2 regions of the Bradyrhizobium amphicarpaeae genome follow, and region 1 is predicted to be linked to the other one. Evidence: predicted binding sites of a transcription regulator. Region 1 holds the regulator's gene; the other holds the start of a gene.
What was found. Region 1 encodes LexA, which represses DNA repair genes until DNA is damaged. Its sites were predicted from a motif close to TGTTCNNNNTGTGTTCNG; they were not measured.
Positions count from the first base shown of each region.

Region 2: the regulator LexA is predicted to act here: its motif matches at 4,166-4,183, upstream of CIT40_RS17795 (single-stranded DNA-binding protein).

Region 1 is NZ_CP029426.2:3,934,398-3,941,732, forward strand. It holds gene CIT40_RS18280 (S41 family peptidase) at 1-136, opposite strand, end outside; gene CIT40_RS18285 (alpha-hydroxy acid oxidase) at 495-1,628, shown strand; gene CIT40_RS18290 (HAD family hydrolase) at 1,637-2,266, shown strand; gene CIT40_RS18295 (hypothetical protein) at 2,436-2,639, shown strand; gene CIT40_RS18300 (molybdopterin molybdotransferase MoeA) at 2,830-4,041, shown strand; gene lexA (transcriptional repressor LexA) at 4,218-4,919, shown strand; gene CIT40_RS18310 (hypothetical protein) at 5,347-5,775, shown strand; gene CIT40_RS18315 (ComEC/Rec2 family competence protein) at 5,784-7,335, opposite strand, start outside.
Region 2 is NZ_CP029426.2:3,825,942-3,833,276, reverse strand. It holds gene uvrA (excinuclease ABC subunit UvrA) at 1-2,841, opposite strand, end outside; gene CIT40_RS17800 (outer membrane protein) at 3,130-3,819, opposite strand; gene CIT40_RS17795 (single-stranded DNA-binding protein) at 4,340-4,837, shown strand; gene gyrA (DNA gyrase subunit A) at 5,191-7,335, shown strand, end outside.

The DNA.
Region 1 (7,335 bases):
GGTTGAGCTGGGAATAGGCGTCATCCGCGCTCGCTGCCGCCCGCGCCGCCCATACACCGCCGTGTGGGCTGGCTACCAGAAGGGTCAGACACGCTCCAGAGAGCGCGCCCAGGGGGAACAGCAGGGATTTCCGCATGGATCGACTGGCCTTCTTGTTTGCTCGGCGGGTTCGCTAGCGCTTGTCTCTCGAGACTTGGAACGAGACTTGGAACGGGACTTGGGAGGAAATTTGGGACCCCTTGCAAGTGGCGATCCAGTTTGCTTCTCACAATACCATTCTGGTTTCTTCAAGGCCGGGATGCCACGCCGGCGGGTACACCGCAGAAAATGCTTCGTCCGGACCTAAACTTTTGGCAACGTTGCTGGACTGGTCCACCCGTAAGGGGAATCGGTCGACCGGCCCCCGCCTCGCAGCTATGCGATTTTAGGATAGTTTTGCAGGGCTGGACGGGTTAGGCGATGACATAAAGCTTCAAATTCTCGGGAGGACAACAATGAACGAAGCACCCCGGATCCAGCCGGAACGGAACGTCGAACTCGGCGCAAGCAGCGAGCCGTTCCAGAACCTGCACGAATTCGTCCGGAAAGCCCGGGCCAACCTCAACCAGAACGCCTGGGACTACATCGTCGGCGCTGCCGAGACCGAAACCACCATGCGCCGCAACCGCATGGCGCTGGATGAGATCGCCTTCCGCCCGCGGGTGCTGCGCGACGTCCGCAAGGTCGACGGCTCGGTCCAGCGGTTCGGCCGGAAGATGCGCCTGCCGGTGGTGATCGCGCCCGTCGGCGCGCTGGAGATCTTCGATCCCGATGGCGCAGCCAGCGTGGCGCGCGCCTGCGGCACCTTCGGCGCGGCGCACATGCTGAGCTCGGTGTCCGAGCCCGGCCTGGAGAAGACCGCCGAAGCCGCCCCCGATGCGCTCCGGCTCTATCAGCTCTATGTCCGCGGCGACGACGCCTTTGTCGCCGATGTGGTCAGCCGCACCGAGAAGAACGGCTATGCCGGCTTCTGCCTGACCGTGGACACCGCCCATTACAGCCGTCGTGAACGTGACATCGCCAAGCGCTATGTTCGCGAGAGCCGCCTGCGCGCCACCGGCGGCGATTTCCAGAAGGGCCTGGAGTGGCGGACCGTGAAGATGATCAAGGACAAGTTCAAGATCCCGCTGATCCTCAAGGGCATCGCCACCGCCGAGGACGCCCAGATCGCGGTCGATCACGGTGTCGAGTGGATCTACGTCTCCAACCATGGCGGCCGCCAGCTCGACCACGGCCGCGGCGCCATGCATGTGCTGCCGGAGATCGTCGAGGCCGTGAAGGGCCGCGCCAAGATCATGGTCGACGGCGGGATCTGTCGCGGCACCGACATCGTCAAGGCGATCGCGGCCGGTGCGGACCTCGTCGGCATCGGACGGCTGCAATGCTGGGCGCTGGCGGCGGCGGGCGAAGCCGGCGTCGCGCGGATGCTGGAGTTGCTGGAGGACGAGGTGCTGCGCTGCCTCGGCCTTTTGGGCGCCACGTCATTCGCAGAGGTCGACAAATCCTGCCTGCATCCGGCGACTGCCACCAACGCGCCGAGCGTGTTCAGCGCATTCCCGCTGTTCGACCACGATCCGTACCGTTACTGAGTGAAAGGATGCAGGTGACAGCGCTCTCTCCCGGCAGCGCCGATGCGCTGCTGTTCGATCTCGGGCGCGTGGTGCTCGACATCGACTTCTCCAAGGCGATCGCCTGCTGGGCGGGACATGCCGGCTGCCAGCCCGAGGCCATCGTCGCGCGCTATGTGCGTGACGAGGCCTATCGGCTGCACGAGGTCGGCAGGATCAGCGACGAGGATTATTTCGCCTCGCTGCGTGCTTCGCTCGGAATCGGCATTTCGGACGCGCAATTCCTGGAAGGCTGGAACGCGATCTTCGCCGGCGAGATGCCCGACATCGCCGAGCTGCTGCCGCGCGCGGCGAAGCAGATGCCGCTCTACGCCTTCTCCAACACCAACCGGCCGCATGTCGACTATTTCTCCAGGGAATATGGCGAACTGCTCGGCCATTTCCGCGCGCTGTATCTGTCGTCCAGCATCGGACTGCGCAAACCGGACGCGGAAGCCTTCGACCACGTCGTCACCGCGATCGGCGTGCCTGCGGAGCGCATCGTGTTCTTCGACGACCTCGCCGAGAATGTCGAAGGTGCGCGGGCACGCGGACTGACGGCGGTGCATGTGACGTCGCCACGCGACGTTGGAAACGCCTTGAAGGCGTTGGGCATCTGAAGCCAGCCCGCCATCGCATCAGACTTGTTGCAGTCCCGCTTGCAGGGAAAAATATGCAAGAGATGGGGGAACCGGATCGCTTTGTGCATTTTTACACAGAGTTCCGGGAACGTAATACCACCTCTCGGACTCATCATTCCGTTGGGAATTCTACGACGGACGTATCGACGTGCTGGGCAAAACCTATCTCACCAGGCAGGCCTCTCTCCTGCTTGAATTCGCCAGAACCACCTCGGATTCTGACCTTTCCGCCAAGCTGATCAGCAAGGCCGCCGACCTGAAATCTCAGGCCGACCCGCTGCCGGACAAGGATCAAGGCCCGAGGGCTCCCGATGTCGCATTCGTCAACCCGGATGCGCCGAGCGGGCGTTGACCGATGCATGGCCCCTCCTGCCGACCAGTCCCGTCGTCTGGATGATGCGACGCCAGGCCTGAGTCTGTCTTCGATACGGGCTGAAAGCGGCAGCATGGTCGCCCTCGTCTGCAATTTTGCCTCCGCCTCCGCGCTCGGTTAGAACACTGTCGGAACATTTCGTCCGAACGCGCCGAGCAGGAGTTTCGCCGTGGCCTTGATGCCGGTTTCCGACGCCCTGGCCGCGGTGCTGGCGGGCGTTGAGCCGCTGCCTGAACAGATGGTTTCGCTCGACGAAGCCTACCACCGGGTGCTCGCGCGTGACGTCGCCGCGCGGCGCACGCAGCCGCCGCAGGCCATGTCGGCGATGGACGGCTACGCCGTCCGCGCGGCCGACGCCGCAGCGATCGATTCCAGGTTGACTGTCATCGGTGAGGTCGCGGCCGGCCGTCCGTTCACAGGACGGGTCGGCGCAGGCGAAGCCGTGCGGATCTTCACTGGCGGTGTCGTTCCGGAGGGCGCGGACGCGGTCGTGATCCAGGAGGACACCATTGCGGACGGCAAGAGCGTCACGATCAAGGAAGCTGCGATCGTGGGTCGGCACATCCGCCCCGCTGGCGTGGATTTCCGCGAGGGTGACGTCCTCTTGCGCAAGGGGACCCGTCTGACTGAGCGCGATCTCGCCCTCGCGGCCGGCATGAATCACCCGTATCTCGCCGCCTGCCGACGCCCGAAGGTCGCGATCCTCGCCACCGGCGACGAACTGGTGATGCCGGGCGCCACACCCGGGCACGGCCAGATCGTCTATTCCAACGGCTATGCCCTCCACGCGCTCGCCCGCAGCGAGGGTGCCGAGACCATCGACCTCGGTGTTGCCGCCGATACGCTGGAGGCCACCACCGCCGGCATCCGCCGCGCGCGCGAAAGCGGCGCCGACATCCTGATCACGACCGGAGGCGCATCGGTCGGTGACCACGACCTGGTCCAGCAGGCCCTGCGGGACGAAGGCATCGCGATGGCGTTCTGGAAGATCGCGATGCGGCCCGGCAAGCCGATGATGCACGGACGGTTGGGGGCGATGGGCGTGATCGGCCTGCCCGGCAATCCCGTGTCGTCTTACGTGTGCGCCTTTCTGTTCATGGTGCCGCTGATTCGGGCGCTGTCGGGCCGTTCGGTGATTCATCATCATCGCGAGCGCGCCGTGCTGGGTCGCGATCTCGGTGCCAACGACCAGCGCGAGGACTATCTGCGCGCGCGCCTGGAGCTGCGCGACGACGGCACGCTCGTCGCTCTTCCCGTCAGCCATCAAGACTCCTCTCTGCTTGCGAATCTTGCTGCAGCACAGGTACTTCTCGTGCGCGCACCGTTTGCGCCGAAGGCCGAGGCCGGCAGCCCCTGCGAGGTGCTGCGGCTCCCCGTCTGACCTGCGCGGCCACACGCATTCCGCGTGTCTCGTTCTGTTCACGCAAAATTAAGCAGTTGCGGAACATGTATCGAACATATAGTGTCCGTTCATGATTTGTTTCGAGGATGTAGCGGCTTATCGCTGAATTCATCGTCTCGGAATCGAACGACATCAACCGGGGGACTTTGGTCGAGATGTTAACGCGCAAACAATACGAGCTTCTGCGGTTCATCAGCGAACGCTTGAAGGAAAGCGGCGTGCCGCCGTCCTTCGACGAGATGAAGGATGCGCTCGACCTGCGCTCGAAATCGGGCATCCACCGCCTGATCACCGCACTCGAGGAGCGCGGCTTCATCCGCCGCCTGCCCAACCGCGCCCGGGCCATCGAAGTGATCAAGTTGCCGGAGCTCCAGGCCGCCGCCGGCAGCCGACGCGGCTTCACGCCAAGCGTCATCGAGGGCAATCTCGGCAAGATCCGCGCGAGCTCCAGCCCGTCCGCAGACGAGGGCGAGCGGCCCGTTGCCGTGCCCGTGATGGGCCGCATTGCGGCCGGCACCCCGATCGAGGCGTTGCAGACCCGCAGCCACACCATCAGCGTGCCGCCCGACATGCTCGGCTCCGGCGAGCATTACGCGCTCGAAGTGCGCGGCGATTCCATGGTCGAGGCCGGCATCCTCGACGGCGACATGGCGCTGATCCAGCGCAACGAGAGCGCCGATACCGGCGACATCGTCGTGGCGTTGATCGACGACGAGGAAGCCACGCTCAAGCGATTCCGCCGCCGTGGCGCGTCGATCGCGCTGGAGCCTGCCAATGCCGCGTATGAGGTGCGCATCCTGCCGCCGAACCGCGTGAAGATTCAGGGCAAGCTGATCGGGCTGTACCGCAAGTACTGAGTCCGGACGGTCTCGATCAAGAAGTCTTGTGCGCCTCGCGCGCGCGGCTGCGGTCGGCATCGCCGATCAGAGATTGGAGCGGACGATGGTCCGCGCCGGCTGGATAGTCTTTCTGGTATTGCACAGACTATCCGGCCCCTTCTCCGCAGCGGCATCGTCGGCCGGGTGCGCAACAAGCATTGCTCCTCTTTCCCCACGACGCGGTCAATCTGCATTCTGGGCCTGCGGGCACCGACACGCGCCTGCCGAATGTAGGTGAGCGAACTTTGTTCCTATTGGATTCGGGAAAGATAATGTGATCTCGGCTCGCCGATCCGAGCCGCAGATTTGCCTACAACCAGGCAGACCGTCACGCGCTTCCACTCTGACAGGGGCCTGCGCCTCCAAAAGAGGTGCGGGTCGCTATCTCTGCATTGAGGAGCACCCGATGTGTGACTACAGCCTGCATGCCGTCGCGACGCGCCCCGCAGAAGTCGGCGAGACGATCGTCACGACAACGTTCCGCGGCACCTCGACGCGCGGCTTTGCCTCCGAAGCCGATCTCTCCGTCGCGGTCTGCCTGTTGCCGGGAACGGAACTCGCCTTCGCCGACAACGTCCGTTACGACAACCGCTGGATCTGGACGCGTACCGTCAACTCCCGCGTCGGCAAGTTCGGCAAGATCGATCCGCACATTCCCGATCGCCATCACGACGCGATCGAATTCCCGGACGGCAAATCCGTGCTGGTGACGCAGCTCGTCGAAGGCCAGCGCGCAACCGTCCTGCAGCTGCCGGTGACCCAGCCGGTCAGCGAGCGCAAGCGTGAGATCATCGCCGACAGTCGCCCGACGGCTCCGCGACTGCCGATCGGCTGACGAGGGCTTCAGTCCTCCGCCTGAAGATCGGCCTCCGCCGGGGTCGCATCCTTGCTGCGCGGAGCCGCCGCCCTCGGCACGAGAGCTCCTTCGAATTCACCCTCGCCGGCAGCTGCCGGCGACCAGGGGCGGCTTGTGCCACTCGCCCTCACCGGCTGAACGGAAAAGCCGTCGCCGCGTGGCGTCAGGGCCAGCGCACCCTGGCGAGCGAGCCGCTGCCGATCCACCACCATCGCCGCACAATCGGGCGGCGCCGGCCGAGACGTCACCACCAGTGCGGCCCGGTTGCAATCATCCGCCAGCGCCTCGATGCGCGAGGCCAGCGCGACCAGCCGCCCGTCGGCGAGCGGCGTCACGCAGCCGGATTCGTCGCACGATATGCCGCTCGCCAGTGCACCACTGCCGGCATCGCGCGGATCGGCGTCGGCAGACAGCCACTCCTTCAGCAGGAAATTGTCCTTGCCCGTCCTGATCAGGTGCAAGCGCCCGTCCCCACCCCGCACCGCGACGCTCGCGCCATCCCCGGCAATCAGGATATCGGGCTGCCGCACCGAAAGGCCCCAGGCGATAGAGGCCAGCAGCACCATGGCGCCGCCCCAGCGCAAAGGCGTGCGCAACAGGCCCATCACGATGATCCCCAAGCTCGCTGCGATCAACGGCGCGATACCGAACGCCGGGATGCGGCCGACCGCGCCCGGCAATGCCGCCACCCAGCGCGAGACCACGACCATCCAGTCGATGCCGATCCCCATCAGCCACCAGAACGCGCCGTCGAGCCCGAACGGCGCCGCGAGCAGGCCCAGCAGCCCGGCCGGCATCACCAGCGCCGAGACCACGGGCATTGCGCCGAGATTGGCGAGCACGCCGTAGGGCGTGACGCGGTGGAAGTGAAAGGCGGCATAGGGCGTGGTTGCAAGCCCGGCGATCAGCGAGGCGAGGAACAGCATCGCGATCTCGCGGCCGCCCCACATCGCGACGCGCGCGGTCGCCGAATGATCGGGCGAGGCGAACAGGTTCGGCATGCCGATCTGCACCAGCGCGACGAGCCCGAGCGTCGCTGCAAACGACATCTGAAAACTCGGATGCACCAGCGCTTCGGGCGCGACTGCGAGCACGATCAGCGCCGCCACCGCGAGCGTGCGGAACGTGATGGCGCGGCGATCGACCATCACCGCGATCAGCACCACCGCCGTCATGAAGAACGATCTTTGCGTCGCGACCTCAGCGCCGGACAAAAGCAGGTAGAACGCAGCCGCGACCAGCGCCGCGGCGGCCGACCATTTCTTGATGGCGAAGCCGGCCGCCAGTCCCGGGATCAAGGCCAGCAGAGCACGCACCGCGAAGAACACCACGCCGGCGACGACCGCCATGTGATAGCCGGAGATCGAGAGCACGTGCCCGAGCCCCGAAATGAACATCGCGTCGTTGACGGGCGTCGAAATCGCATCGCGCCGCCCGGTCAGCAGCGCCGTCGCGATCGCACGGTTGTCGCCCTCGAGCGTGGCGCGGATGCGCGCATCGATCGCATCGCGCAGGCCCTGCATGAAGGCGGCATAACGC
Region 2 (7,335 bases), 110 kb from region 1:
GTCGCCGCCTTCGGGGCCGAGATCGATGACCCAGTCTGCCGTCTTGATGACTTCGAGATTGTGCTCGATGACGACGACGGTGTTGCCCTGCGCGACCAGCTCGTGCAGCACCTCCAGCAGCTTCTTGACGTCGTGGAAGTGCAGGCCGGTGGTCGGCTCGTCCAGGATGTAGAGCGTGCGGCCGGTGGCGCGCTTGGACAGTTCTTTCGCGAGCTTGACGCGTTGCGCTTCGCCGCCGGAGAGCGTGGTCGCCTGCTGGCCGACATGGATGTAGTCGAGGCCGACGCGATGCAGGGTCTGGAACGTCTCGCGCACGCGCGGCACCGCCTTGAAGAACTCGGCGGCTTCCTCGACGGTCATGTCGAGCACGTCGGCGATGCTTTTGCCCTTGAACAGGACCTCCAGCGTCTCGCGGTTGTAGCGCTTGCCTTTGCAGACGTCGCAGGTGACGTAGACGTCGGGCAGGAAGTGCATCTCGATCTTGATGACGCCGTCGCCCTGGCACGCCTCGCAGCGGCCGCCCTTGACGTTGAAGGAGAACCGGCCGGGCTCGTAGCCGCGGGCCTTGGACTCCGGCAAGCCCGCGAACCATTCGCGGATCGGCGTGAAGGCGCCGGTATAGGTGGCGGGGTTCGAGCGCGGGGTGCGGCCGATCGGCGACTGGTCGATGTCGATGATCTTGTCGATGTGCTCGAGGCCCTCGATGCGGTCGTGCGGCGCGGCGCCTTCGCTGGCATTGTTCAGCTTGCGGGCGATCGCCTTGTAAAGCGTGTCGATCAGCAGCGTCGACTTGCCGCCGCCGGAGACGCCGGTGACTGCCGTGAACAGGCCGAGCGGAATTTCGGCCGTGACGTTCTTGAGATTGTTGCCGCGCGCGTTGACGACCTTGATGGTGCGGCGATGGTTCGGCGGCCGGCGCTCGGGCACCTCGACCTCGAGCTCGCCGGTCAGGTATTTGCCGGTCAGCGATTTCGGGTTGCGCATGATCTCGGCGGGCGTGCCTTCGGCGATGATGTTGCCGCCATGCATGCCGGCGCCGGGGCCGATGTCGAGGACGTGGTCGGCGAGCAGGATGGCGTCCTCGTCATGCTCGACCACGATCACGGTGTTGCCGAGGTCGCGCAGCCGCTTCAGGGTGTCGAGCAGGCGGGCGTTGTCGCGCTGGTGCAGGCCGATCGAGGGCTCGTCCAGCACGTAGAGCACACCGGTCAGGCCCGAACCGATCTGCGAGGCGAGGCGGATACGCTGGCTCTCGCCGCCGGACAACGTGCCGGAGGAGCGGGATAGCGTGAGATAGTTGAGGCCGACGTCGAGCAGGAAGGTGAGCCGCTCGCGGATCTCCTTCAGGATGCGGCCGGCGATCTCGTTCTGCTGCGTGTTCAGCGCCTCAGGCACGGTCTCGAACCAGGCGCCGGCGCCCTTCACCGACATCTCCGAGATCTCGCCGATGTGCTTGCCGCCGATCTTGACGCAGAGCGCCTCGGGCTTGAGGCGGAAGCCGTGGCACGCCTCGCAGGGCACGTCGTGGAAATATTTCGCGAGCTCCTCGCGCGCCCATTCGCTCTCGGTTTCGCGATAGCGGCGGTTGATGTTGGTGACGACGCCCTCGAACGGCTTCTTGGTGTCGTAGGAGCGCACTCCGTCCTCGTAGGAGAACTTGATCTCGTCCTCGCCGGAGCCGTGGAGGATCGCGTTCTGCGTCTTCTTGGGCAGGTCCTTCCACCTGGTGGTCAGCGTGAACTTGTAATGCTTGCCGAGCGCGGTCAGCGTCTGCGTGTAGTAGGGCGAGGACGACTTGGCCCAGGGCGCAATCGCGCCCTTGCCGATGGCGGCCTCCTTGTCGGGAATGACGAGGTCCTCGTCGACATGCTGCTCGACGCCGAGGCCGCCGCAGGCCGGACAGGCGCCGTAGGGGTTGTTGAACGAGAACAGCCGCGGCTCGACCTCGGGGATGGTGAAGCCGGAGACGGGGCAGGCGAACTTCTCCGAGAACAGGATCCGCTCGGGCCCGCTCTTGTCGTGGATCTTGGCGGTCTTCTTTTTCTCTTTCTCCTCGGCGGGCGCGGCCGCCGGCGCGTCGGCGAACTCGACGACGGCAAGGCCTTCGGCGAGCTTCAGCGCGGTCTCGAAACTCTCGGCGAGGCGCTGGCCGATATCGGCGCGCACCACGATGCGATCGACCACGACGTCGATGTCATGCGGGAATTTCTTGTCGAGCGTCGGCGCTTCCGCGAGCTCGTGGAAGGTGCCGTCGATCTTGACGCGCTGAAAGCCCTTCTTGAGCCATTCGGCGAGCTCCTTGCGATACTCGCCCTTGCGGCCGCGCACGACGGGCGCGAGCAGATAGAGGCGGGTGCCCTCGGGCAGTGTCAGCACGCGGTCGACCATCTGCGAGACGGTCTGGCTCTCGATCGGCAGGCCGGTGGCTGGCGAATAGGGTACGCCGACGCGCGCCCACAGCAGCCGCATGTAGTCGTAGATCTCGGTGACGGTGCCGACGGTGGAGCGCGGGTTTTTCGACGTCGTCTTCTGCTCGATCGAGATCGCCGGCGACAGGCCGTCGATCTGGTCGACGTCCGGCTTCTGCATCATCTCGAGGAACTGGCGGGCATAGGCCGACAGCGATTCGACGTAGCGACGCTGGCCCTCGGCATAGATGGTGTCGAAGGCGAGCGACGATTTGCCGGAGCCGGAGAGGCCGGTGAACACCACCAGCTTGTCGCGGGGAATCTCGACGTCGATGTTCTTGAGGTTGTGCTCGCGTGCGCCGCGGATCGTAATTGCGTGCCGGCTGGAGCCTGCGTTCTGCTGTTGGCGCTTCGCCTTGATCACTTCATCCATCCGAGTTGCCCCTAGGGAATCCCATGGGTGCGCGACCGCGCCAATAAAAAGGCGCGCTTCGCCCGGAACCGGGATCGGCGCCGATGGGGTTGTCAGCGAACGTAGGAAGAACGCGGGCGGATTTCCAGAGGCAGTTGCGAATCGTCAACGGATTGTTGGCGCGCTGGCGGCATCTGGCAGCAGGGGGCCTTGCGGAACGGCGCGGCAAGCTACCCGCCAAACAAAAAGGCCGGCGCGAGGCCGGCCTTTCGTAACGCGTTGGCGTTGAAGCGTAGCTTAGTACTTGGCTTAGTACTTGGCGACGACCGGGGCGCCGAAGTGATAGTTCACGCCGAGCTGCACGGTGTGGAGGTTGAGCGTACCGGTGTTGACGGCGCCGAAGTAGGTCTCGCCACCGAGGCTGCGATAGAGATACTCGCCCTTCACCGACCACTGCGGAGCGATGTAGGCTTCAACGCCCGCACCGACGGTCCAGCCGGAGTGGAACTTGCTGTCGGAGACCGAAGCACCGCCCAGGGTGGCAGTGATCTTGTTGTCGATCCAGGCGTAACCACCGGTGCCGTACAGCAGGACGTTGTTCACGGCCCAGCCGATGCGACCGCGCACGGTGCCCATCGCGTCGGTCTTGGAGCTCACCGAAGCGGGAATGCCACCGACGCCGGGAACGAAAACCACACCAGCGGCCGAAGCGCTGACGTCAGCCCAGGCAGCATCGGTCTCAAGGCCGAACACCACGTTACCGGTCTGCCAGTTGTAGCCGGCGGTGCCGCCGACGAAGCCACCCTGCATCTTCGGGCTGCCCGAGGTATCTTCCCAGGCGCCGCCACCGACGAGACCGAGATAGAAGCCGGTCCAGTTGTAGACGGAGGCCATCGGGGCCATCGGCGCCTTGGTGTAGGGGCGAGCTGCGAGATCAGCAGCCGAAGCGGGAGCCGCCAGAGCGAAGAGAGCGGCCGAAGCCAACAAAACCTTTTTCATTTTCAGTAATCCCAGTCCCAGTTTCTGTTGTTGCCTTCCTTGACCGGAAGGGCAGCGGACTCGATGGCCCAACTGAGGCGTGCTTACACCACTGAAGCCGGAAGTTGTGTCTCCTGAAAGCCACAGTTGTGCGAAAGGTGATGGTTACTGACTTATTGCTTCCGAGCAACAGGCCGGTTCCATTATTGGAACAATATCAGAGCGATGCCGTCCGCGGTCGGCGGCCCGTGCGTGGCCCAATGGAGCTTGCTCTCCCGGTCGAACGCGAGGCCGGCCACGATATATCGTTCCGCTGTTGGTCATGGCCGCGGTTGCGCCATCAGCCTGCGATTTGGTGTATTTTCAGAAGAACAAATCTGGAACGGAATGAAGGTTGGTGCTATATGTGGGGATAACCTTGGGGGTGCTGGGCTGAGCGGCGCCCGCAAGCGTATAGGGTCGCCTCAAACAGGGCGCAGAGGAGTGCGGGCAGCGCGCTCGGCCTTATGAAATTCAGTGGCATTCGGAGTGGAGAGCGGCGATGGCGGGAAGCGTCAACAAGGTCATTCTGGTTGGAAATCTCGGCAAGGATCCTGAAATCCGACGCACCCAGGACGGGCGGCCGATCGCGAATCTGAGCATCGCGACGTCGGAGACCTGGCGCGACAAGAACAGCGGCGAGCGCAAGGAAAAGACCGAGTGGCATCGCGTCGTGATCTTCTCTGAGCCGCTTTGCAAGATCGTCGAACAGTATCTGAAGAAGGGCGCCAAGGTTTACATCGAGGGCGCGCTCCAGACCCGCAAGTACACCGACCAGAGCGGTGTCGAGAAGTACTCGACCGAGATCGTGCTGCAGGGCTTCAACTCGACGCTGACGATGCTCGACGGCCGCAGCGGCGGCGGCGGAGGCGGCAGCTTCGGCGACGAGCCGGGCGGCGATTTCGGCTCCTCCGGCCCCGTCAGCAGCGCACCGCGCCGTCCCGTGGCCGCCGGCGGCGGTGGCCGCAACAGCGACATGGACGACGATATTCCGTTCTGAGAACGGAACGGACGATCGGGGCGCTGCCGGCGATGCGGCGCCTTCCACGTCGGATCAGCAAATCTCGCTAATCGACAGGACGGGCTCGGGATTTCCGGGCCCGCTTCATGTTCGGCTTGAACTCGGACAGCCCCCGCGCAAATCCGTCCATGAAGCGCGCTTGCCGCGCGATCGACGAGGGCTCGAGGGCGATTTCGGAAGGCCTGTTCCGGGCCTATCAAAAATACTCCCCGCAGCGCCGTAAGCTATTGGAAGAATAAGCGGAAAAAGCGCTTCCCAAGACCCTTGCGAGGGTGGTTATCAGGGGCTCGATGCGCTATATGATTCCCAGATAAAACCTCACGGATTTCCCCTTGGCTGACGACGACGACAAGCCCGGCGACCAGCCGGCGAAACCCTCGGATATTCGTCCCGTCTCCATCTTCGAGGAGATGAAGAAGTCCTATCTCGACTATGCCATGAGCGTGATCGTGGCGCGGGCGCTGCCTGATGCCCGTGACGGTCTGAAGCCGGTGCACCGCCGCATCCTGTTCTCGATGAACGAGCAGGGGCACACGCCGGACAAGAAGTACGTCAAATCCGCCCGCGTGGTCGGTGACGTCATCGGTAAGTATCACCCGCACGGCGACCAGTCGATCTACGACGCCATGGTCCGCATGGCGCAGGACTTCTCGATGCGCGTGCCGCTGATCGACGGCCAGGGCAATTTCGGCTCGGTCGACGGCGACCCCCCGGCCGCCTATCGTTACACCGAGGCGCGTCTGACGAAGGCCGCGTTGGCGCTGCTGGCCGATATCGACAAGGACACCGTCGACTTCCAGCCGAACTACGACAACAACGAGACAGAACCGTCGGTTCTGCCGGCCAAGTTCCCGAACCTGCTGGTCAACGGCGCCGGCGGCATCGCGGTCGGCATGGCCACCAACATCCCGCCGCACAATCTCGGCGAGGTCATCGACGCCTGCGTGGCGCTGATCGACAATCCCGCACTCACCATCGACGAACTCATCAACATCGTGCCGGGCCCGGATTTCCCGACCGGCGGCGTCATCCTGGGACGCCAGGGCATCCGCTCGGCCTATCACCTCGGCCGCGGCTCGATCATGATGCGCGGCAAGGTCGCGTTCGAGACGATCCGGAAGGAGCGCGAGGCGATCATCGTCACCGAGATTCCGTATCAGGTGAACAAGGCGACGATGGTCGAACGCATCGCCGAATTGGTCAAGGAAAAGAAGATCGAGGGCATCGGCGACCTGCGCGACGAATCCGACCGCGACGGCTATCGCGTCGTCATCGAGTTGAAACGCGACGCCGTGCCTGACGTGGTGCTGAATCAGCTCTACAGGTTCACGCCGCTGCAGACCAGCTTCGGCGTCAACATGGTGGCGCTCGACAGCGGCCGTCCGCGGATCATGCATCTGAAGGACCTGCTGTCGATCTTCGTCGACTTCCGCGAGCGCGTCGTCACGCGGCGCACCAAGTACCTGCTCGCCAAGGCGCGCGATCGCGCCCACATCCTGGTCGGTCTCGCCATCGCGGTGGCCAATATCGACGAGATGATCCGCGTCATCCGGACCTCGCCGGATCCGACCACCGCGCGCGACACCCTGATGTCGCGCGACTGGCCGGCCCGGGACGTCGAGGACATGCTGACGCTGATCGACGATCCGCGTCACCGCATCAGCGCGGATGGCACCATCCGGCTCTCGATGGAACAGGCGAGGGCCATTCTCGACCTGCGCCTGCAACGCCTCACCGCACTCGGCCGCGACGAAATCCGCGAAGAGCTCGACAAGCTCGCCGGCGAGATCGCCGATTATCTCGATATCCTGCGCTCGCGCGAACGCGTGCTGACCATCATCAAGACCGAGCTCGCCGAGGTGAAGGCCGAGTTCGCCACGCCGCGCCGCACCATCATTATCGAGCAGGAAGGCGAGGTCGAGGACGAGGACCTGATCCAGCGCGAGGACATGGTCGTCACCGTCTCCCATGCCGGCTACGTCAAGCGCGTGCCGCTGTCGGCCTATCGTGCCCAGCGCCGCGGCGGCAAGGGCCGCGCCGGCATGCAGACCCGCGACGAGGACTTCGTCAGCCGTCTGTTCGTGGCCTCCACGCATACGCCCGTGCTGTTCTTCTCCTCGCGCGGCCAGGTCTACAAGGAAAAGGTCTGGCGCCTGCCGATGGCCGCGCCGAACGCGCGCGGCAAGGCGCTGATCAACATCCTGCCGCTGGAGCAGGGCGAGCGCATCACCACCATCATGCCGCTGCCCGAGGATGAATCCACCTGGGGCAATCTCGACGTGATGTTCGCCACCACGGGCGGCAACGTTCGCCGCAACAAGCTGTCCGACTTCGTCGACGTCCGCCGCTCCGGCATCATTGCGATGAAGCTCGACGAGAATGAAGCGATCGTGGATGTGCAGATCTGCACCGAGCACGACGACGTGCTGCTGACCGGCGCCGGCGGCCAGTGCATCCGCTTCCCGGTCCCCGACGTG